DNA from 4 places in the Rhodococcus sp. WB9 genome. Region 3 is predicted to be linked to each of the others. Evidence: riboswitches for the same ligand, from Rfam matches in the RefSeq annotation. Region 3 holds a riboswitch; each other region holds the start of a gene.
The links. A riboswitch is a leader RNA that binds a small molecule or an ion and turns the genes downstream of it on or off. The one in region 3 is predicted to bind cobalamin.
Positions count from the first base shown of each region.

Region 1: it holds a riboswitch for cobalamin, as region 3 does, so the genes downstream of both, cobN (cobaltochelatase subunit CobN) here and FND50_RS04410 (CbtB domain-containing protein) in region 3, are expected to answer to the same signal.
Region 2: it holds a riboswitch for cobalamin, as region 3 does, so the genes downstream of both, metE (5-methyltetrahydropteroyltriglutamate--homocysteine S-methyltransferase) here and FND50_RS04410 (CbtB domain-containing protein) in region 3, are expected to answer to the same signal.
Region 4: it holds a riboswitch for cobalamin, as region 3 does, so the genes downstream of both, FND50_RS13645 (ABC transporter substrate-binding protein) here and FND50_RS04410 (CbtB domain-containing protein) in region 3, are expected to answer to the same signal.

Region 1 is NZ_CP041769.1:4,260,124-4,265,489, reverse strand. Features, by position in the region: gene FND50_RS19570 (serine hydrolase) at 1-468, shown strand, start outside; gene FND50_RS19565 (precorrin-2 C(20)-methyltransferase) at 474-1,976, opposite strand; gene FND50_RS19560 (precorrin-8X methylmutase) at 1,973-2,599, opposite strand; gene cobG (precorrin-3B synthase) at 2,624-3,757, opposite strand; cobalamin riboswitch at 3,764-3,907, shown strand; gene cobN (cobaltochelatase subunit CobN) at 3,963-5,366, shown strand, end outside.
Region 2 is NZ_CP041769.1:1,537,820-1,543,185, reverse strand. Features, by position in the region: gene FND50_RS07385 (ISL3 family transposase) at 1-795, opposite strand, end outside; cobalamin riboswitch at 1,017-1,224, shown strand; gene metE (5-methyltetrahydropteroyltriglutamate--homocysteine S-methyltransferase) at 1,351-3,612, shown strand; gene FND50_RS07375 (AraC family transcriptional regulator) at 3,656-4,663, opposite strand; gene FND50_RS07370 (GntP family permease) at 4,786-5,366, shown strand, end outside.
Region 3 is NZ_CP041769.1:912,154-917,519, forward strand. Features, by position in the region: gene FND50_RS04390 (DsbA family protein) at 1-416, shown strand, start outside; gene FND50_RS04395 (hypothetical protein) at 413-868, opposite strand; gene FND50_RS04400 (DUF5996 family protein) at 1,011-1,952, shown strand; gene FND50_RS04405 (CbtA family protein) at 1,969-2,763, opposite strand; gene FND50_RS04410 (CbtB domain-containing protein) at 2,754-2,948, opposite strand; cobalamin riboswitch at 2,971-3,104, opposite strand; gene FND50_RS04415 (antibiotic biosynthesis monooxygenase) at 3,156-3,470, opposite strand; gene FND50_RS04420 (alpha/beta fold hydrolase) at 3,503-4,258, shown strand; gene FND50_RS35970 (hypothetical protein) at 4,663-4,953, shown strand.
Region 4 is NZ_CP041769.1:2,968,581-2,973,946, reverse strand. Features, by position in the region: gene FND50_RS13650 (iron ABC transporter permease) at 1-1,003, opposite strand, end outside; gene FND50_RS13645 (ABC transporter substrate-binding protein) at 1,000-1,995, opposite strand; cobalamin riboswitch at 2,090-2,224, opposite strand; gene FND50_RS13640 (MMPL family transporter) at 2,325-4,445, shown strand; gene FND50_RS13635 (SDR family oxidoreductase) at 4,478-5,366, shown strand, end outside.

The sequences.
Region 1 (5,366 bases), 3.3 Mb from region 3:
GCGCACCGCAGCCTGGTGATCGACGCCCACGCGCACACCACTGCCGAAGCATTCGCGGCACTGGCCGACAACGACGAGGCGTGGACCGTGTCCGCCTACGACCCGTCGTATGCGAGCGCGACGACTCCGCGGGAGATGACCTCGCTTCTCGACGCGATCTGGACCGGTAGGGCGGTGCCCGGGCCGCAGGGCGAGTTCGTCCGGCACGTGATGTCCGCGCAGATCTGGCAGCACCGCATCCGGTCCGGGTTCCCGTATTCCGAGGTGGACGTCGCCGGGAAGACCGGGACAATCGGCGCCATCCGCAACGAGGTGGCCGTCGTGACGTTTCCCGGCGAGACTCCCGTCGCGGTCGCCGTCTTCACCCGCGCCGCCCGAACCGATCCCGTGCTTCCTGTGGTCGATGCCGCGATCGGGCACGCCGCCCGGATCGCGGTGACCGAACTCCGCTCCGGCCGCGTCGACTGAGGTACTCAGCCCGGATAACGCCGGGGCGTGAACACCCTCGTTCCGTGTTCGCTCTCGACGACGGTCGTCATGGAGGAGCCCACGATGAGCAGGCACCGCATGTCGATCTCGGCCGGGTCGAGGTCCGCGAGCCGCACGACCCGCACCGACTCCTGCGCGCCGGCCACGTCGCGGCCGATGATCACCGGGGTGTCGGGGGAGCGGTGCTCGAGAACCAGATCGCGCATCGCGGCGACCTGCCAGGTGCGTGACTTCGACGCGGGGTTGTAGACGGCGAAGGCCATGTCGGCGCTCGCGACCGCGGAGATGCGCTGCGCCACCACGTCCCACGGCTTGAGCCGGTCCGACAGCGACAGGACGGCGTAGTCGTGACCGAGGGGTGCGCCGACCCGGCTCGCGACGGCGTTCGCGGCGGTCATGCCGGGCAGGACGCGCACGGGGACGCCGCGCCACTGCTCCTCGGCCGCGACTTCCAGCACCGCGGCGGCCATCGCGAACACACCCGGGTCACCGGACGACACGACGGCGACGCGGGCCCCGTTCTTGGCCAGGTCGAGCGCCATCGCGGCACGTTCGGCCTCGACGCGGTTGTCGCTGGAGTGACGGCGCTGGCCGGGACGTTCGGGGACCCGGTCGATGTAGGGGCCGTAGCCGACGAGATCGGTGGCGAGCGACAGTTCGTGCTGCACTTCCGGTGTCGTCCAGGCCTGATCGCCGGGACCGAGCCCGACGACGACGAGTTCGCCCTGCGGTGCCGCGTCGTCGCGGCGCGCGTTCGACGGGCTGGGCACGATGGCGATCGAGAAGTAGGGGACGTCGCTGTCCGAGACGTCGTCGGCGGCGTCGATCTTCTGCCGGGTCGTGCTGGCCCGCTCGACGTACCACGTCTCGTCGATGCGGCCGGAGTCCTTCAACGCCTGCCGAACGGCCGGGTAGGTCCGTCCGAGCTTCAGGATCGCGGCGGCGTCGGTCTCCCGTAGGCGCCGCGTCAGCTCGCCGGGCGGCAGCGTTCCCGGCAGGACGGTCAGGATTTCCTCGCCCTCGACGAGCGGCATCGCCAGCGCGGCGGAGGCGGCGCTGATCGACGTGACCCCGGGAATGACCTCCGCCTCGAAGCGCTGCGCCAACCTCTTGTGCATGTGCATGTAGGAGCTGTAGAACAGCGGGTCGCCCGCCGCGAGGAGCGCGACCGACCGGCCGGCGTCGAGGTGGGCGGCGAGTCGCTGCGACGCCTCCTCGTAGAACTCGTCCATCGCCCCCTGGTAACCGCCCGGGTGGTCGACGGTCTCGGTGGTGACGGGGTAGACGAGGTGCTCCTCGATCTGTCCCTCACGCAGGTACGGCGCCGCGACCGCGCGGGAGATGCTCTTGCCGTGCCGGGCGCTGTGGAACGCCACCACATCGGCCTCGGCGATGACCCGCGCGGCCTTCACCGTCACCAGTTCCGGGTCGCCCGGTCCGATGCCGACGCCCCACAGTTTGCCGGTCACCCGCTCGTCGGAGCTCATTCGACCTCGCTCGCAATCGCATTCAGCGCCGCAGCTGTGATGGCGCTGCCACCCCGGCGGCCGCGGACCACCAGATAGTCCAGTCCGCGCGGGTGTTCGATCAACGCTTCCTTCGACTCGGCCGCACCGATGAAGCCGACCGGACCGCCCACGATCGCGGCAGGCCGGGGTGCCCCGGATTCGATCATGTCCAGCAGGTAGAACAACGCGGTCGGGGCGTTGCCGATCGCGACGACGGCACCGTCGAGTTTGCTGCCCCACAATTCGAGTGCGGCCGCCGAGCGGGTGTTCCCGATCTGCTCCGCCAGCACCGGGACCCGGGGGTCGCGCAGCGTGCAGAGGACCTCGTTGTCCGCAGGGAGACGCTTCCGGGTCACGCCGGCAGCGACCATCTGCGCGTCGCACAGGATCGGGGCGCCGCCCGCCAGCGCCGCGCGGGCGGCCTTCACGACACCGGGGGTGAACGCGACGTCGTCCACGAGGTCGACCTGACCGCTTGCGTGGATCATGCGGACCACGGCCTGCGAGACGTCCTCGGGAAAGGCACTGAGATCCGCCTCGGCGCGGATCGTGGCGAAGGACTGGCGGTAGATCTCCGCGCCGTCTCGGATGTACTCGATCATCCGCTCACGATAGAGGCACCGCGGTCACGGCTCCTCCACCCGGTAACCCGTCTCCGTGGCGACGACGTCGGCGACCTCACCCTTGGGCCGCCCGCAGCACCGCTCGCAGCCCGACCAGTGCTGCCGGCCCTCCACCGGGAGTTCGCCGCTCGCGACGGCGTCCCGCGCGTCGGATCGCACGTCGGCGAGCGCCTTCTCGCAGCCGGGTTGCCCGGTGCAGGCGCTGACGTTCAGCCACGGCGAGTTCTCGTCGAAGATCAGGCCCATCGGGGCGAGGACCCGGACCACCTGCTCGGCCGACCACTCGTCGAGATCGCACAGCAACACCGATTTCCACGGCGTGACGATCACCGGCTTCTCGACCGCGGCGAGGAACTCGGCCAGCCGGGCATCGAGGATCCCGAACGCGAGGCCGCCGCCGAGGGTCACGTTGCCGTCCGGTTGGTCGAGCCACCCGATCGGCGGCCGATGGTCGTCGAACCCGCTCACCGGGTCGGCGGTCGGTGCGAGCGTCAACGCCGACAGGACCCGTTCGACCCCGTCGGCGATCTCGGACAGCCGCCAGTGCTGATCGCGCAGCTCCAGGAAGACGCGGGCGGCGTTCAGGAGCACCGCCACCGATTCCGTCGCCGCGATCCGGGCACCGCTGTCGCGACCGGCGAGGACCAGGGCGACCTCCGTCTCGCTCACCGCATGGACGCCGAAATCGCCGCCGAGCGCCGACACGTCGCCGCGTCCGTCGTCGAGGGTGAACAGCGTGCGGCCGGGCAGGTCCGCCAGCGCGGCGTCCGCGCACAACGTCCGGTCGAGTTCGTCGACCAGATCCCGCAGGTCCGCGACACCACCGATCCGGCCGGTCAGCGGCGAGACGAGGATGTTGCGGACCCGCTCGTGGGTCTCCGACGGCAGGAGGCCCGCGTCGGCGAGGCGGCGGGCGAACTCCTGCGGATCGCGGACCGCCCGCAGTTGCGCGTTGCCGCGGGAGGTCAGTTCGATCTCGCCGTTTCCGAGGTCGCGGGCCGATTCCGCGAGGGTCTGCAGCTGGGTGGAGGTCAGCACACCTCCGGGGAGGCGCACCCGGGCGAGGGCACCGTCGGCGGCCCGGTGGACCTGCAGCGCGCCGGGGCATGCGTCGGGGCGGGAACGGGAGTCGACCATGGTCCCAGGTTACGTCCGGCCCCGGGTAGCATCACCAGCACTTGCGACAGCAGGAGAGGAAGCCGGTGAAAATCCGGTGCGGTCGCGCCACTGTGAGCCCGCCGAAACCGGTGGGCGAGCCAGACCCTCACCTGCCGTCCTCCGACCTACGGTTCCGCACAGAACCACCGCCACGGGGCGCGACACCCCCAGGAAGGCTCCACACGTGATCCTGCTGCTCTCCACCTCCGACACCGACCTGCTCAGCGCACGCGCCAGCGGGGCGGACTACCGCTGGGCCAACCCGGCACGGCTGCTGGTCGAGGAGGATCTGCCGGGACTGCTCGACGGCGCCGACCTGGTGGTGGTGCGCATCCTCGGTGGCCGGCGGGCGTGGGAGGAGGGCCTCGACGCGGTCCTCGCCAGCGGACTGCCGGTGGTGGTCCTCGGCGGCGAGCACGCCCCGGACGCCGAGCTGATGGAGTGCTCGACGGTCACTGCCGGTGTGTCGGCGGAGGCACACAACTATCTCGCCGAGGGCGGCGCCGACAACCTCGCCCAACTGCACCACTTCCTGTCGGACACCGTGCTGCTGACCGGTCACGGTTTCGAGGCGCCGGTCCACCTGCCGAGCTGGGGTGTCGCGCCGTTCGCTCCCGACGGGAACCCGGACCGCCCCACGATCGCCGTTCTCTACTACCGCGCGCAGCACCTGGCCGGGAACACCCGCTACATCGAGGCGCTGTGCGACGCCGTCGTCGCGGCGGGCGGCACCCCGCTGCCGATCTTCTGCGCGTCGCTGCGCACCGCCGAACCGGAGTTGCTGAACACGCTGCGCCGGGCGGACGCGATGGTGGTCACCGTGCTCGCCGCCGGCGGCACCAAGCCGGCCGGCGTCTCGGCCGGTGGCGACGACGAGGCGTGGGACGTCGCCGCGCTGGCCGCGCTGGACGTGCCGATCCTGCAGGGACTGTGCCTGACCAGCAGCCGTGAATCGTGGGAGTCCAACGACGACGGATTGTCGCCGCTCGACGTCGCCACCCAGGTCGCGGTCCCCGAGTTCGACGGCCGGCTGATCACGGTGCCGTTCTCGTTCAAGGAGATCGACGCGGACGGTCTCTCCACCTACGTTCCCGACGCCGAGCGCGCCTCCCGGGTGGCGGGCATCGCCGTCCGGCACGCCCGGCTCCGGCACATCCCCGCGTCCGACCGCCGGATCGCTCTGATGCTGTCGGCGTACCCGACGAAGCACGCCCGCATCGGCAACGCCGTCGGTCTCGACACGCCGGCCAGCGCGATCCGGTTGCTCACCGAGATGCGGGCCGCCGGATACGACCTCGGCCCGGCGGACGGACCGGATTCCGTGCCGGGTCTCGCCGCCCAGGACGGCGACGCGCTGATCCACGCCCTCATCGCCGCCGGCGGCCAGGATCCGGACTGGCTGACCGCGGAGCAGCTCGCGGGCAACCCGATCCGGATCTCCGCGGCCCGCTACCGCGAGTGGTTCTCGGCGCTGCCCGCCGAACTGCGCGAGGGCGTCGAGGAGCACTGGGGGCCGGCGCCGGGCGAACTGTACGTCGACCGCTCACAGGATCCCGCCGGTGAAATCGTCATCGCCGCAATGCAGTTC
Region 2 (5,366 bases), 630 kb from region 3:
GTTCTCGGTGGCCCGGGCCCGGTTCCACGCGGCCCGGCGGACCGCGTCGAGGGCTTCGGTGGCCCAGGCGACCACGTGGAACGGGTCCGCGCAGCGGATCGCATCCGGGCAGTACCGGGCCACCACCGATCCGATCCACCCGGCCGCGTCCGAGGTGACGTGGGTGATTTTCGCGCAGCGTTCGGGCCCGAGCCGGTCGAAGAACCCGGACAGGGTGGCCGCGTCGCGGCCGGGGGCGGCCCACACCAGCCGGCCGGAGTCGTGGTCGACGACGACCGTCAGATACTTGTGGCCCTTCTTGTAGGAGATCTCGTCGATCCCGATCCGACGCAGCCCGGCCAGCGGGTCCCGGGCGGGTGCGGTGTCGGCCCACACCCGGTCCACGATCGCCCCGACCGTGCGCCAGGCGGTGCGCGTCACCTCGCAGGTCGCGGCCTTCGAGGTGTGCGTGGCCAGCCACGCCACCGTCTGGTCGAACGCGTGGGTGTGCCCGGCGCGGTGCCGGGCCCAGGGCACAGCGGCCACCGTGACCCCGTGTTCGCGGCAGGACACCCGTGGGGCGTCGGCCTCGATAAAGGTGCGGACCAGGCCGCAGTCCGGGCCGCGCCATCGCCGCCGCCCGGTGCCGCCGTCGTAGCCGGGGCTACGGCGACCGCACAGCCCGCACCGGGACCGGGCCCGGGCCTGCGGCCGGACCGCGACGATCACCGCCACGGCCGTGGCATCGAAATCAACGTGCTCGATCACCGTCTTTTCGACACCCAACACCTGACGCCATATCCTGGCTTCGCGCACGCCGTTCTCCCACACATGTAGCCGACTGACCCTAGACAAGCCAGAACGCTACTGGGACAACGGCGTGCGCCCCTACGATGCCCAGCTACCACCCACGATCACAGCAGTAGAGCCCCTTTTTGGTAGTTGGGGCTACCAAGAAGGCGCACGGGCCGGAGGCCTATGCTGGCCGGTGCAGCTGGTTCGCCCGGCACGGTCGTGAGGAGCCCCGAAGACCGCACCTGGCGTCGAAGCACGTCGGCCTCTCCGGAGTCCGCGTGTGAGAGGGAACCCGGTGAGAATCCGGGACTGTCCCGCAGCGGTGAGCAGGAACGACCGCCGTCACCATGCACTGGGCAACCGCCTGGGAAGCGACGGCCACTAGGTCCGGTGTGATGTCACACCGGCTGCCTGCAAGTCCGAAGACCTGCCGACTGTGTCGGGCACGCCGTGCCCGACGGTTACCGCCTCGTGGATTGGGCGTGTAGACCTTCTCGCGCTGCAGCAGGTCCCTGGGCTCGAGAGGTGTACCCGTTTGCCGGCGGTAGCCGTACCGCGTACGCAACTGGAGATACCGTGACATTTTCTTTCACCGCGACCGTGCTGGGCTCACCTCGCATCGGTCCGAATCGCGAACTGAAGAAGGCCGTCGAGTCGTACTGGACCGGCCGCCTCGACGCCGAAGGGCTCGACGCGCTCGCCCAGGATCTGCGACGCCGGACCTGGACGAGATTGCGCGACGCCGGGCTCGACTCCGTTCCCGTCAACACGTTCTCGTACTACGACCATGTGCTGGACACCGCGGCGATGCTCGGCGCCCTGCCCGACCGTGTCGCCGGCATCGAGAGCGACCTCGACCGCTACTTCGCCGCCGCCCGCGGCAACCACACGATCGCCCCGCTCGAGATGACCAAGTGGTTCGACACCAACTACCACTACCTGGTGCCCGAGATCTCCCCATCGACGACGTTCGCCCTCGACCCGTCGAAGGTGCTCCGCGAACTCGAAGAGGCACGTGCCCTGGACATTCCGGCCCGCCCGGTGGTGGTGGGTCCGGTGACGTTCCTGCTGCTGTCGAAGGCCGTCGGCTCGGAGGTACCCCTCCTCGACCGCCTCGACGAACTGGTCCCGCTGTACGCGGACCTGCTCGGTCGGCTCGCCGACGCCGGCGCCGAGTGGGTGCAAATCGACGAACCCGCGCTGGTCGCCGACCGCACACCGGAAGAGATCGCGGCGGCCAAGCGTGCCTACGACCGGTTGTCCGCGGCACCGTCGCGGCCGGCGATCCTCCTCGCGTCCTACTTCGGCAGCCTCGGTGACGCACTCCCCGCCATCGCCTCGACCGGTGTCGAGGGAATTGCGATCGATCTGGTCGCCGGATCCGACACTCTCGCCACCGTTCCCGATCTGACCCGCAAGCACGTCGTCGCCGGCGTCGTCGACGGACGCAACATTTGGCGCACCGACCTGGACGCGGCACTGGCGTCGCTCGGCACCCTGCTGGGCAGCACCGGTTCGCTCGCCGTCTCGACGTCGTGCTCGCTGCTGCACGTCCCGTACACGCTCGACGCGGAGACCGGACTCGACAAGGCGCTGCGGTCGTGGCTGGCGTTCGGTACCGAGAAGGTCCGCGAGGTCGTCACCCTCGGCACCGCACTGACCAGCGGTCGTGAATCCGTCGAGGACGAGTTCGCGCTCGCCCGCGCGGCGGCGTCCACCCGCAGCACCGACAGGCGTCTGCACGACGCCACGGTCCGTGCCCGGCTGGACGCGCTCACCGCGTCCGATCCGGGGCGCAGTCCCGCCGCGGAACGTCGGGAAGCCCAGTCGGCGCTGTCGCTTCCGGTGCTGCCGACCACCACCATCGGCTCCTACCCGCAGACGACGCAGATCCGGGTCGCGCGCGCGGCGCGGCGCAAGGGTGAGATCGACGAGTCCGAGTACCTGAACCGGATGCGCGCCGAGGTCGCCGATGTGGTTGCGCTGCAGGAGAAGCTGGACCTCGACGTGCTGGTGCACGGCGAACCGGAACGCAACGACATGGTGCAGTACTTCGCCGAACAGTTGGACGGGTTCTTCGCGACGGACAACGGCTGGGTGCAGTCGTACGGCAGCCGCTGCGTCCGCCCGCCGATCCTGTACGGCGACGTGCGCCGCAGCCACCCGATGACGGTCGAATGGATCACGTACGCGCAGTCACTCACGCAGCGTCCGGTGAAGGGCATGCTCACCGGTCCGGTGACGATCCTGGCGTGGTCGTTCGTGCGCGACGACCAGCCGTTGGCCGACTCGGCCAACCAGGTGGCGCTGGCCATCCGCGACGAAACGGTGGACCTGCAGGGCGCGGGCATCCGGATCGTCCAGGTGGACGAGCCCGCGTTGCGCGAACTGCTGCCCCTGCGGGCCGCGGCTCAGCCGGCGTACCTCGACTGGTCGGTCGGGGCGTTCCGTCTCGCGACGTCCGGGGTCTCGGACTCGACGCAGATCCACACCCACCTCTGCTATTCGGAGTTCGGTGAGGTCATCGAGGCCATCGCGAGGCTCGACGCCGACGTCACCTCCATCGAGGCCGCGCGCTCGCACATGGAGGTCCTCGACGACCTCAACGCCGTCGGCTTCGATCTCGGCGTCGGCCCGGGCGTGTACGACATCCACTCGCCGCGGGTGCCCGGTGTCGAGGAGATCGCGGCGTCGCTGCGGGAGGCGCTGAAGGCGGTGCCGGTGGAACGGCTGTGGGTCAACCCCGACTGCGGTCTGAAGACCCGTGGTCCCGCCGAGGTCGAGGCGTCGCTGCGGAACCTCGTCGACGCGGCGAAGCTGGTCCGCGCGGAGCTGTAGGCGGCTCCGCGGCCCGTGAGTGGTTGAGGAGTCTCTGGACTCGTCAACCACTCACGGGGCCGAAGGCCCTGCTCTGCGACGGATTCTCACCGAACCGGCGACGGTAGGCGGCCGCGAAGAGGCCGAGGTTGACGTATCCCCACGCGCCGGCGATCGAGGCGACGGTCTCGCCCGGCGATGCGGTGAGCAGTTCCTCCCGGATGCCCTGGAGGCGCTGCTCACGCACGTACTCGGCCGGGGTGGTGTTCAGGTATTTCCGGAACGACCCGGACAGGGTGCGGACGCTGACACCCACCGCGTCGGCGATGTCGGAAGCGGTCGGCAGTTCGCGGGCGTACTCGCGGATGTATTGGACGGCGTGCCGCACATAGCCGGGCGCCGCCGGGCCGGTGGACCTGTCCGGGTCCACTCCGGCACGAGCCGCCCATTCGGTGAGCAGGTGCCCGACCAGCAACTCCTGCAGGTTGAGTCCGATGCGCCCCTCGGTGGCGTGCCCCGGTAGCTCTCCCGTCGTCCGCATCGCGTAAGCGAGCAGCGCCTGCCAGCCGGATCCACCGCCGCCGATGGCGCATTTGCGTTGCCAGAGAAGATCTCCGGGGTCGAATCCCCACCAGCGCACAGCCGTGTCCGTGAGCAACGCATGGGGAACGGTGAGATTGAGCTGGACGTGGTCGGGCGAGAACTCGACGAGGTAGTCGACGCGACTGCAGTCGGCGACGAACGTGTCACCTGCCGGTGTGTCCGCGGTGGCGTCGTGGTCGAGGTGGTGCCGGGCGTTGCCCCGGATGGTCGTGAGAACGAGCGCGTTTCCTGCGTCGGACGAGAAGTCGCCGACCGAGACGGGGATTCCGTAGGAGAACCGGGTGACGGTGATGTCGCCGATCTTCGTGGAGTACATGCTCGACCGGGGCGACAGCCCGACACCGAGCGGACGCACGACATAGGGCATGTACACGCGGTCGGACCAGAGTTGGATCTCGCTCCAGTCCTCCGACGCTCTGCGCTCGGCGGCCGTCGGCCGTCCCACCGCAAACGGATCCAGCACGACCATGCGTCGAGTATTCCACCCGCACGGGGCCGAAGGCCAATTGCTTATATCGTGAGTGTGTGCTCATAATATGGGTGTACCTGTGACACCAGTCACTACCCCGCCTCCTCGATAAGGACGCGCACATGTCAGACGTAGCAATCCTGATCAACACCACGGTCGCCGTCGCGGCGGTCGTTCTGATGATCGTGCGTTTCAAGTTCAACCCAGTGGTGTCACTGGTCGTCGGATCCGCCTACCTCGGACTCACGACGGGACTCGGCACGGCCGAAACGGTGGAAGTCATCAGCACCGGTTTCGGCGACATCATGGCCGAAGTGGGACTTCTGATCGCCTTCGGCGTCCTGATGGGCGCCATGTTGAAAGAAATGGGCGCGATCCAGCGCCTGGTCGGAACACTTCTGCGGGTGTTCGGGCCGAAACGAATGCCCTATGCGATGTCGCTGACGATCGCGACGTTGCTGCAGTCCATCTTCCTCGACGTCCTGCTCGTCATCTCCGCCCCGCTCGCCCGCAACCTCGCACCGAAGGTCGGCCGGGTCGGGACCGCACGCATGGCCACCGCCCTCGCCATCGGCCTGGAGTGCGGCATCGTGCTCATGGTTCCCGGTGTCGGCGCCCTCGCCCTCGCCGGACTTCTCGGTGTACCGCTCGGCAAGATGCTGATCTTCGGGTTGATCCTGGTGATCCCGACCGTGGCGATCTC
Region 3 (5,366 bases):
TCGGACACGTTGCGCGCACGGCGGCCGGCGAGGGGCTGAGTCTCGACTTCGACACCGTGATCGCCGCCAACACCTTCGACGCCCACCGGTTGATCCACCTGGCGGGCGACGAGCGAGATGCCGTGGTAGAGGAACTGTTCCGCGCCCACTTCGGTGCGGGAGCCGTGATCGACGATCGCGAGGTGCTCGTCGAGATCGCGTCGCGGTCCGGGCTCGACGCCGACACCGTCCGCGCCGAACTCGAATCCGATGCCGGTGCGGACGCGGTCCGCGCCGACCTCGAGACCGCCCGTCGACTGCAGGTGTCGGCGGTGCCGTTCTTCGTCGCCAACCGCCGCGTCGCCGTGTCCGGCGCGCAGCCGAAGGACGTGTTCCTGCAGCTTCTGACGCAGGCGGGCGCGGCGCCGGTGAACTAGCGGCGCGTGAAGTACCGGTTGGCGTCGGGCCGGAACATGAGTGCCACCGCCGCGATCACCGCCACGAGATGGGTGAGTCGGGCGGTCGCGATCACCGCGGCGTCGAGCGTCAGACCCGCGACGGCGGACATCGGGTCGTTGCCGGCGGACAGCCAGGCGAGCGGCTCCATCACGAGCGAAGCGACGCCGAAGACGCCGAGACCGATCGCGAGAGTGTTCCGCGCCCACGCCCCGCCACTGCGGAAACGGGTCATGACGAACAGCACCGCGCCGTAGACGGCGACGCGGACCGCGAGTTGTCCGGCGAGGCTGCCGACGTCGGCGTCCGGGCCCTCCAATGCCGTCGATGTGTGCGCGATGGCCTCGACCACGCCGGCGAACAGGGCGAGTCCGAGCAGCCAGTACGCGCGCTCGATCGCCTGCGGGACCGAGGGTGCAGTACGAGTGGTCATGTCCCCATGCTGGTATCGGCGACGTCGCGGCACATCACCCCACGGAGTGGAGTTCACCCCTACCCGGGTATCGATGCGACGTGCTTGCCATCACCCCGGACGAGGGGCACATTGAAAAGCACGTCGTCGGCAGGGAGGCACTGTGCGCGAGCAGACACGACCCGGAGATGCATGGCCGGCGTTGAAGGTGGACGACTGGACGTCGACGCGGGACACCCTGCACATGTGGACGCAGATAGTCGGGAAGATCCGCTTGGCCCACGCACCGTTGATCAACCACTGGTGGCAGGTCCCGCTGTACGTGAGCCCCCGCGGTCTCACGACGTCGACAGTCCCGTACGGCACCGACTGCTTCGACATCGAATTCGACTTCGCCGACCATCGACTGGTGATCCGCACGAGTACGGGCGGCACCGGGACGGTTGCCCTCGAACCGAAGTCGGTGTCCGATTTCTATGCGGAGACGATGGCCACGCTGGCCGAACTGGGCGTGGCGACGACGATTCTGGCCCGGCCCAACGAGGTGGACCCCGCCGTCCCGTTCGCGGAGGACAACCAGCACTGTTCGTACGACAGTGAGTCGGTGCATCAGTTCTGGCGGCAGCTCGTGCAGGCGGACCGCGTCCTGCACGAGTTCCGTTCCCATTTCATCGGGAAGGTCAGTCCGGTGCACTTCTTCTGGGGTGCGCTCGACCTGGCCTGCACCCGGTTCTCCGGGCGAACCGCACCGACTCATCCTGGGGGAGCACCGAACTGCGGAGACTGGGTGATGGTCGAGGGCTACTCGCACGAGCTGAGCAGCTGCGGTTTCTGGCCCGGCGGTGGCGTCGAAGGCGCGTTCTACGCGTACGCCTACCCGGAACCGGATGGTTTCGCCGACTACCCGGTCGGGCCCGACGGAGCCTTCTACAGCAAGGAGAACGGACAGTTCCTGCTGCCGTACGAGACCGTCCGAACCGCAGACGATCCCGATGCCGCACTCTTGAAGTTCCTGCACAGCACGTACGACGCGGCGGCCGAGCGGGGTGGCTGGGACCGGGCCGCCCTGGAGGCGGACCCGGCCCGATGGGACGAATCCCGCTGACGCCCTGACAGGTGGGTCAGGCGACGTTCGCCGACGCGGGCGTCGTGGCCCGGGTGGCACGCTCCGTGAGGAACGCGAATGCCAGTCCGAGAACCAGCCACAACGTGGCCTGCGTCGCGAGGGACGACAGGCGGAACTGCCACAGCAGCACTGCGGGGAAGTCGTCGCCCACTTCGTTGACGGTGGGCAGAACGAGGTATCCGATGGTCACCACCACGAGGAACGCGAGAACCGGCGCCGCGATCCGCACCGACAGGAACTCCTGCGCTGCGACGGCCTTCGCCGCGAAGACGGAGGCCACCACCGCGAGCAAGCCCAGCACGACTGCGGCAAGCCACAGCCCGGTGCGCTGGGTGATCGTTTCGGGGTCTCCGACAGCGGGCGGGTTGGCGGGGTACTTGAAGAACGGCACCGCCTCGATTGCCAACCAGCCCAACGTGGCCAGTGTCAACCCGAGCAACGGCCCCGACAGCGTCGTCAGCCGACGCGCGTAATTCGCGACGACGGCGAAGATCGCTCCCAGAGCCAGGCCCGCGAGGGAGGTGGCCAGGAACAGTCCGAAGCGCTGTCCGTCCCGGCTGACCAGTGCGTCTTCTTCGTCGTGCGAGTGCCCGGCCGGCTCCGCTGCCTGCGTGGCATCGTGCGAGTGGACTTCGGCTTCGGCAGCGCTGTTCGACTCTTCGATCGCGATGGCCGCATCGATGTGCGACTCACCGAGGACGAACGCGACGCCACCGGCCAGGATGCCTGCGATCAGGCCGGCCAGCAGGCCGCGGATGAGGAGTTTCGTGAAGGAATCGGTCAGTGGCATGGCAGACCCAGGAGGTGGCGCCCGTCGTGCATCAGTTCGTGCATGTACATGCCACTGCGCGAAATCGCGCCCTGGTCGAAACCAACGAGGTAGAGAGCGAGCATCGCGAACAGAACGATCGCGAAAGAGATGACGGCGAGTCGGGTCGTGTCGACCGACGAGCCGGGTGCGTAGGCGAGTGCCATAGTTCCTCCTGGGATTTCGCGTCCCCTAGGTCCAGGCGATGGCCGCAGTATCTGGCTGTCGAGGTGGTTCCGGTGAAGGACTACTCCGATTTACAGTGGCGCGACCGCTCCGGGATTGCACCGGATTCCTGCCGAACCATCGCTTTGTCCTGCGAACTTTTGCACCCGGCGGGCCGTCGTGTCAATCCTCCCGCTCGGCCCTGGCTCTCAGTTCTTGTTCGCCGCCGCGACGTCGAGAACGACCTCGAACTCGAGCAGCGAAGCTCCGGACGCCACCGGCTTCTTCTGTTCACCCGCGTGTGCCTCCCGGGCCGGACCGTCGCGCCACGCCGCGAATGCCTCTTCGCTCTCCCACTGGGTGACGACGAAGTAGCGGTTCTCGCCCTTGACGGGGCGCAGAAGCTGGAATCCGAGGAAGCCGGGGGAGTTCTCCACGGCGTGCGCGCGCGCTGCGAAGCGCTTCTCGAGTTCGGGGCCCGCGCCCTCGGGGATTTCGATTGCGTTGATCTTCACCACTGCCATGCGGGCGAGATTACTCCGCTAGCGTCGGAGGGGTGGCGGGTGAGAGTGCGTTGCACGACGAGGGCGGGACGGGACAGCCGATTCTGCTGTTGCACGGGCTGATGGGCAGCGCCCGGACGTGGGGCCGGCACGTGCCGTGGTTGCGCGAGCACGGCCACGTCTTCACGTTCGACGCCGCAGGTCACGGCAGGCCCGCACCGTCGCGGTTGACGACGGAAGCGTTCGTGGAAGACCTGGCCGCCGTACTCGCGCCCTTCACCGAGCCGTGGGTGGTGATCGGGCACTCGATGGGCGCCCTGCACGCGTGGTTCCTTGCGGCCGAACACCCAGAGAAGGTATCGGCGCTCGTGCTCGAAGACATGGCCCCCGACTTCCGGGGCCGCACCGCCGCGGACTGGGCGGCGATGATCTCGAACTGGCCGCAGCCGTTCGCGACCCGGGAAGACCTGTTCGAGTTCTTCGGTCCGGTTGCCGGACAGTACTTCCTGGATTCTTTCGAGAAGCGCGCCGACGGCTGGTACCTGCACGGGGACGTCGACACGTTCCGCGACATCTCCGAGGAGTGGGGCGGCAGGCACTTCTGGGACCAGTGGGCGTCGATCACGGTTCCGGCCCTGCTGATCGAGGGGGAGTTCACGATCACCCCCGACGGTCAGATGCGGACCATGGCGGAGCGGCATCCCGGCGCCGAGTACGTCCGCATCCAGCGGGCCGGGCACCTCGTCCACGACGACCAGCCGGAGCAGTACCGGAAAGTGGTCGAGGAGTTCCTCGACGGGCTGGGCTGAGAGCCACCTCGTCCGCTGCGCAGGAGATTGTGTTCTTTTTTTCGCTTTATGGTCGAGGTATGGCCGCTCTGATGAACCACACGGTGTTGCTGCCGGGCGCCGACGATCGGGCCTTCTCACCGCGTTGAAGTATGTTATCGCTGGTCAGGATGATGTGACGATCTCGACTCCGGAGGTTCGGCGCCGTTGCCGGACAGTGTCCGGAGGCTGCTCGTCGACGCGGTCACGGCTCTGGATCGGGGGCAGGCACCGGCGGGTGGAGTTGGCGGACGTGCTGGCCTTTCGACAACACGAGCGCGCGACGCGGTCAGGTGTTCGAGGAGATGGCGCACGAGGAAACCCCAGACCCCGGCGACGCCGCTGACGGCTTCGTCTCGACCCGCTGATCGAGGGGCAGGGCAACCGTGGCTGCCTGTCGGGTAGTTCTCGACGCGTGCGTCCGGCTTCCGCAGCTGACCGACGAGCAGATCGACTCGTTGCCGCCCGAGGTGCGGCAGACGTACCGGCAGCTTCGTGCGGTGGATCCGGCCGAACTGGTGCGGTTTCTCGGGCATACAGATCTGGTGAATGCGGCGTGGGCATTCCTGATGCCGGTGTGTGTGGACGGGGATCTGCTGTCGGTATGGCCGAACGTGGATCCCGACTTCCGGGCGGTACTGGCGCAGAAGTGGGTGCGTGCAACCACTATCGGATGACTGTTGACGATGGGATGGTGAGGCGGTTGAGGCGGCCCTTGCCGGGCCGCCGGATCATCCGCTGTGGGTGCATTTCGAGCGCGTGCACGTGCGGTCGTTCGGGGCGATGCTGCCAGATCCGGCGACGTGGGGAATCGGTTCAGCCACCAGGATGGTCGCCCCGGGGTCGAGGCGCTCTACGTATTCGACGCCTCGGCGCTGGAGGGCGATCTGTGGCAGCCGAACGATCCCCGGTACGTGTGCCCGGTCCTCATGCATCTCGTCGACGGGCGTTGGCTGGTGCGAAATCTGGGGTCGGAATCGGACCCTGCGATTACCACCTGAACCTACGTGGTGGGGGCGGGGGTGGATGGTTGCCAGCCCCTGGGTATCTATCGCGCGACGCGGTGAAACCTCACGCTGGTTGAACGCCC
Region 4 (5,366 bases), 2.1 Mb from region 3:
TCTCGATGCTCCGTGCGACAGACCGCGCGGCCGTGTCCGCAGCGACCATCGCGATCGCGCCGAGGAATGCGGCGACAGGCAGCAGCCTCACCGCCCGCGCACCGACGACGTACCCGGCCAGGTGCGGCACCAGCAGACCGATGAAGCCGATGCCGCCCGCGACGGACACGGCGGCCCCGGCCAGCATCGACACACCGAGCAACTGCACCACGCGGAAGCGCCGCACGTTCATGCCGAGGGCGGCGGCGCCGTCGTCTCCCGCCTGCAGCAGGTCGATACGGCTCGCGCTCAGCATCATCGCGGCCCCCACCGTCGCGAGTGCCACGGCCGGGAAGATCGCCGTCGACCAGCGGGAGTCGCCGAACCCGCCAGCCAGCCAGTGCATCACCGAACTCAGTTGATGCTCGTCCGCGACGACCAGGATCGAGAACGTGATGAGCGCCGAGAACACCTGCGCCGACGCGACACCCACGAGGATGACGGCCGTCGGCTGCGGATACCGTCCGCCGATCGCCAGCGACAGGAACAGAGGCACCATCGCGCCCAGGAACGCCGCGACGGGAACGGTGAACGCGCCGAGTGCTCCCACCCCGAGCCCGAGCACCGTCACCACCACCACGCCGAACCCCGCCCCCGAGGACACGCCGAGCAGATAGGGATCGGCCAATGGATTGCGGGTCACCGCCTGCGCCACGGCGCCTGCCAGGGCCAGCGCCGCACCGACTGCCGCCGCGGTCAGCGCCCGCGGCAGCCGGGAGTCGAGGACAATCGACTCCCGCGCCTGCGACCACCAGGACTCGAATGCGCCGGGGGCCACCCGGTGCGCGACGATCGCCCAGACGTCGCCGACCGGGATGCGCACCGAACCGAACGACACCGCGAGGCCGACGACGAACAGGGTTGTCAGTGCGAGCAGCACCATCAGGCCCACGAAGCCGAGGCGTGCGCGGGCCGGGTGCGGCGCCTGCGCCGGTGGTGCCGCACGTTCGACGGTGACGGTCATCGCGCGCCGACGGCGTCCGGATGCAGTGCCCGCGCGATCGTCTCCACCGACCGCACCAGGCGCGGGCTCTCGAAGAAGTCGTCGAGCGGCACCACGACGAACCGGCCGGCCTTCACGGCGGGTGTCGTCGACATGATCGGGTGCGATTTCAGGAAGTCGATCTTCGCCTGCGCACTCGTCGTACCGTAGTCGAGGACGACGATCGCCTCCGGGGCGCGTTCACCGATGATCTCCCAGGTGGACTTCGAATACGGCTTCTCCCCCTCGGCGAAGAGGTTGGCCGCACCCGCGTGGTCCGCGATGAGCTGGCCGACTCCCACACCGCCGATCGTCAGCGGGACGTCCTCGCCGGAATCGTAGAAGAACGTCGGAACCGGTGCGGTGCCTGCGATCTCGTCACGCACTGCCTGCAATCCGGACGTCACCCGGTCGGTGATCGCCCGCGCCTGGTCCGGGACTCCGAGGATCTCGCCGAGCTGCGTGTAGTCGCTGCGCAGCAGACCGATGTCGGGGAAACCCTGCCCGCAGTACTCGGAGAACAGGAAGGTGGGAATGCCCTGGTCGCCGAGGGATTCGCGCGACCGCCCCTCCTTCTCGTCGAACGCGCTCCGCATTCCACCGACCACCAGGTCGGGGTCGAGGTCGAGGATCTGCTCCCGGGCCGGGTATTCCTTCGCGAGTTTCGGGATCGTCGCGAAGGCGTCCGCGAACTCCGGCAACGGGGTCGCGTCGCCGTACCCCGTGCCGACGATGCGGTCGCCGGCCCCCATCTCGATCAGCACCTCGGTGACGTGATCGTTCATGCTGACGATGCGCTGGGGCGGGCCGTCGAACGTCTCCGTTCGATCGCAGTTCGTGACGGACACCGGCTCGGCGAAGGATTCGGCGGAAGCGGTCTGCCCCACGGACTCCCCGCGCGAACACCCGGCGACCACCAGCGCGGTCACAGCGAGCGTGACCAGACCGGTACTTCTGAACAACTGACCGTGCATGTAAACCTCATTGCGGCTCAGAGCCACGAATGAGAAGTCAGCAGACGCCCTGTGCGGCGCCTGCAGGACTCCGCTTCGTAGACCACGACGAAAAGGATGTCGCACACCCCACGCCGGGTAATCGGGCTCGCCACCGAAATAATCTGGTGGCCTACCGTTGCGGGTCAGCGCCGGATTCGGACCGGCTTCCCCCGTGCGTGTGGCTGCAAGTGCGATGCCGAGTATGCACGATTTGCCGGGAGCCGCATCACACCCCCGTCGGTGACACCCCGATCCGCACTACAGTCGGCAGTCGCAGCTGCCCGCCCCAGACAAGCCGGAGATAACGCATGACACGTTGGGCCTCGACCGTTGTTTCACGCAAATGGTGGGTCCTGAGCCTCGCCGTCGTCGCCGTTCTGGTGAGCGGCGCGTGGGGCACCGGTGTCTTCGCGAAACTCAGCTCGGGCGGCTTCACCGATCCCGGTAGCGAATCCGCCGAAGTGGCCCGGATCGTCCAGGACAACCTGGGTCCACAGACGCCGGACATCATCGCCATCTACACGGCACCCGACGGGAAGACCCTGGACGACATCGGCCCCGAGGTCACCGCGAGTCTCGACCGGTTCGCCGCCGAGGTGCCCACGTACTCGGTGACGTCGTACTGGACCGCGGACGCGGCGAGGAAGCAGCTGATGGTGTCGGAGGACGGCACCAAAGCGTCGGCCGCGATCACCGTCGACCCCGACGCCGGGATCACCGCCGCCACGTTCGACGACCTGCTGCCGAAGCTCGAGGTGGAGGGCATCGACACCGAGTTCGCGGGAAATTCGGTGGTGGGTGTGGCGTTCAACAACCGGCTGCAACAGGACCTGGTGCTGGCCGAGGCGATCGCGCTCCCGATCACTCTCGTGTTGCTGGTCTTCATCTTCGGCGGACTGGTGGCCGCGGCCGTTCCGGTGTTCGTCGGGTTGCTCTCGATCTTCAGCGCCCTGGCCACCCTGCGCCTGCTGACCCTGTTCACCGACGTCAGTTCGTTCGCGATCAACGTGGCGTCCCTGCTCGGACTGGGGCTCGCGATCGACTACGGCCTGTTCATCGTCGGACGTTTCCGCGAGGAACTGGAGTCCGGCGCCGACGTCGCGGAGGCGACCCGGCGCACCGTCCTGACCGCGGGCCGCACCGTGCTGTTCTCCGGTCTGCTTCTCGTGTGCGCGTTCTCGGGCATGCTCGTGTTTCCGCAGGACGTGATCAAGTCGCTCGGGTTCGGTGCGATGGCCGCGGTCGCGAGCGCGGCGCTGCTGTCACTCACCGCGGTCCCGGCGCTGCTCGCGATCCTGGGTCATCGCATCAACGCACTGACCTGGCGCAAGGATGCGGCGCAGCGTGGGGAGGTTCGCGCCCGCACGTTCTGGGGCTCCGTCGTCACGTGGGTGATGCGGCGGCCGGTCGCCATCGCGGTCGGCATCGTCGCGGGCTTGATGGTCCTCGCCTCGCCCCTGCTCAGCGCGTCACTCGGCGAGGTCACGTACACGGCGCTGCCGGAGAACGACCCCGCCCGCATCGCCACCGACACTCTCACCACCGAGTTTCCCACCACCGGAAACGGCGCCACCCTCATCCTCCGGGGCACCGACGGCACGGCCCCGACCGCCGCCGACGGCGCCGCGGTCGCCCAGGCCGCCGGCCGGGTGGAGGGCATCGGGGCGGCCACCGTCGTCGCGTCCGGCAACGAGCTGGTCGCGGTCCAGGCCGTCTACTCCGAAGGCGTCACCACCGACGACCAGAGCGCCGCAGTGGACGGACTCCGTGCCATCACGCCGCCGGAGGGAACCGAACTCCTCGTCGGCGGCGGTCAGGCGACCGTCGACGACGGGAACGCGGCGATCGTGCACTGGATGCCGGTGATGATCGCGATCATGGTGGGTTCGACGCTCGTGCTGTTGTTCCTGGCGTTCGGCTCGGTGGTGCTGCCGATCAAGGCGGTCGCGATGGCGGGGCTGAGCCTCGCCGCCACGTTCGGTGTACTCACCTGGATCTTCGAGCTGGGCCACGGCGCGAGTCTGCTCGGGGTCAGTCCGGCACCGCTCGAGGCGACGTTCGTGGTCCTCATCCTCGCCGTGGTCTTCGGCCTGTCGACCGACTACGAGGTGTTCCTGATGTCACGCATGGTCGAGGCGCACGAGGCCGGCGCGACCACGGAGGAGGCGGTGCGCTTCGGCACCGAGCGCACGGGCCGCATCGTGACGGCCGCGGCGCTGCTGCTCGTGGTGGTGACCGGAGCGTTCACCATCTCCGGTCTGTCGATCATGCGGTTCCTCGGTGTGGGCATGATCGTCGCACTCGTCGTCGACGCGACGGTGGTCCGCATGCTCCTCGTTCCGTCCCTCGTGAAGCTGATGGGCGAGGCCAACTGGTGGGCCCCGGCCTGGATGAAGAAGGTGCACGCCAAGGTGGGTCTGGGCCACTAGTGCATTATCTTACTTTGGAGTAAGTTCGGGTCATGGCCACCTACCTCGTCACCGGCGGAACCGGATTTTTGGGTCGGCACGTGCTGCCACTCATCCTCGACCGCGATGCATCAGCCGAGATCCACGTCCTCGTCCGGCGCGCGTCCGTCGCGCGCTGGAAGGCGCTCGTCGACGGCATGCCGGGCGGCGAACGGGTGCATCCGCTGATCGGCGACCTGACCGAGCCCGGCCTCGGACTCACCGCGGCGCCGGCAGCCGATCACGTCCTGCACCTCGGCGCGATCTACGACCTCACGGCGGGCGACGAACAGGCAACCACGAACGTCGACGGCACCCGCTCGGTGATCGCGCTGGCCCGGGAACTGGATGCGACTCTGCATCACGTCTCGTCCATCGCCGTCGCGGGGGATCACGAAGGTCCGTTCAGGGAAACGGATTTCGATCTCGGGCAGGGATTCCCCACCCCGTATCACCGCACCAAGTTCGAGGCGGAGAAGCTGGTGCGGGAAGCCGAGGGCCTGCGATGGCGCATCTACCGGCCCTCCGCGGTGGTCGGCAGTTCGGTCACCGGCGAGATGGACAAGATCGACGGCCCGTACTATCTCTTCCCCGCCATCGCGGCGCTCGCAAAACTCCCCGCGGCCATCCCCGTGGCCGTCCCCCGGATCGGATCGACCAACGTCGTACCCGTCGACTACGTGGCCACGGCCATCGTGGAGTTGATGTCCGCACCCGGAAGGGACGGCCAGACGTTCCATCTCGTCAATCCACGTCCGCAGCCGGTCCGCGAGATCTACGCAGCGCTCGCCAAGGCTGCCGGGGCGCCGCATCCCGCAACCGGACTGCCCGGCGGACTCGTCCGCCCCTTCCTCAATCCCACCCCCGACTCGGCCCTCGACACGGGCCGCAAGGCGGTGCTCG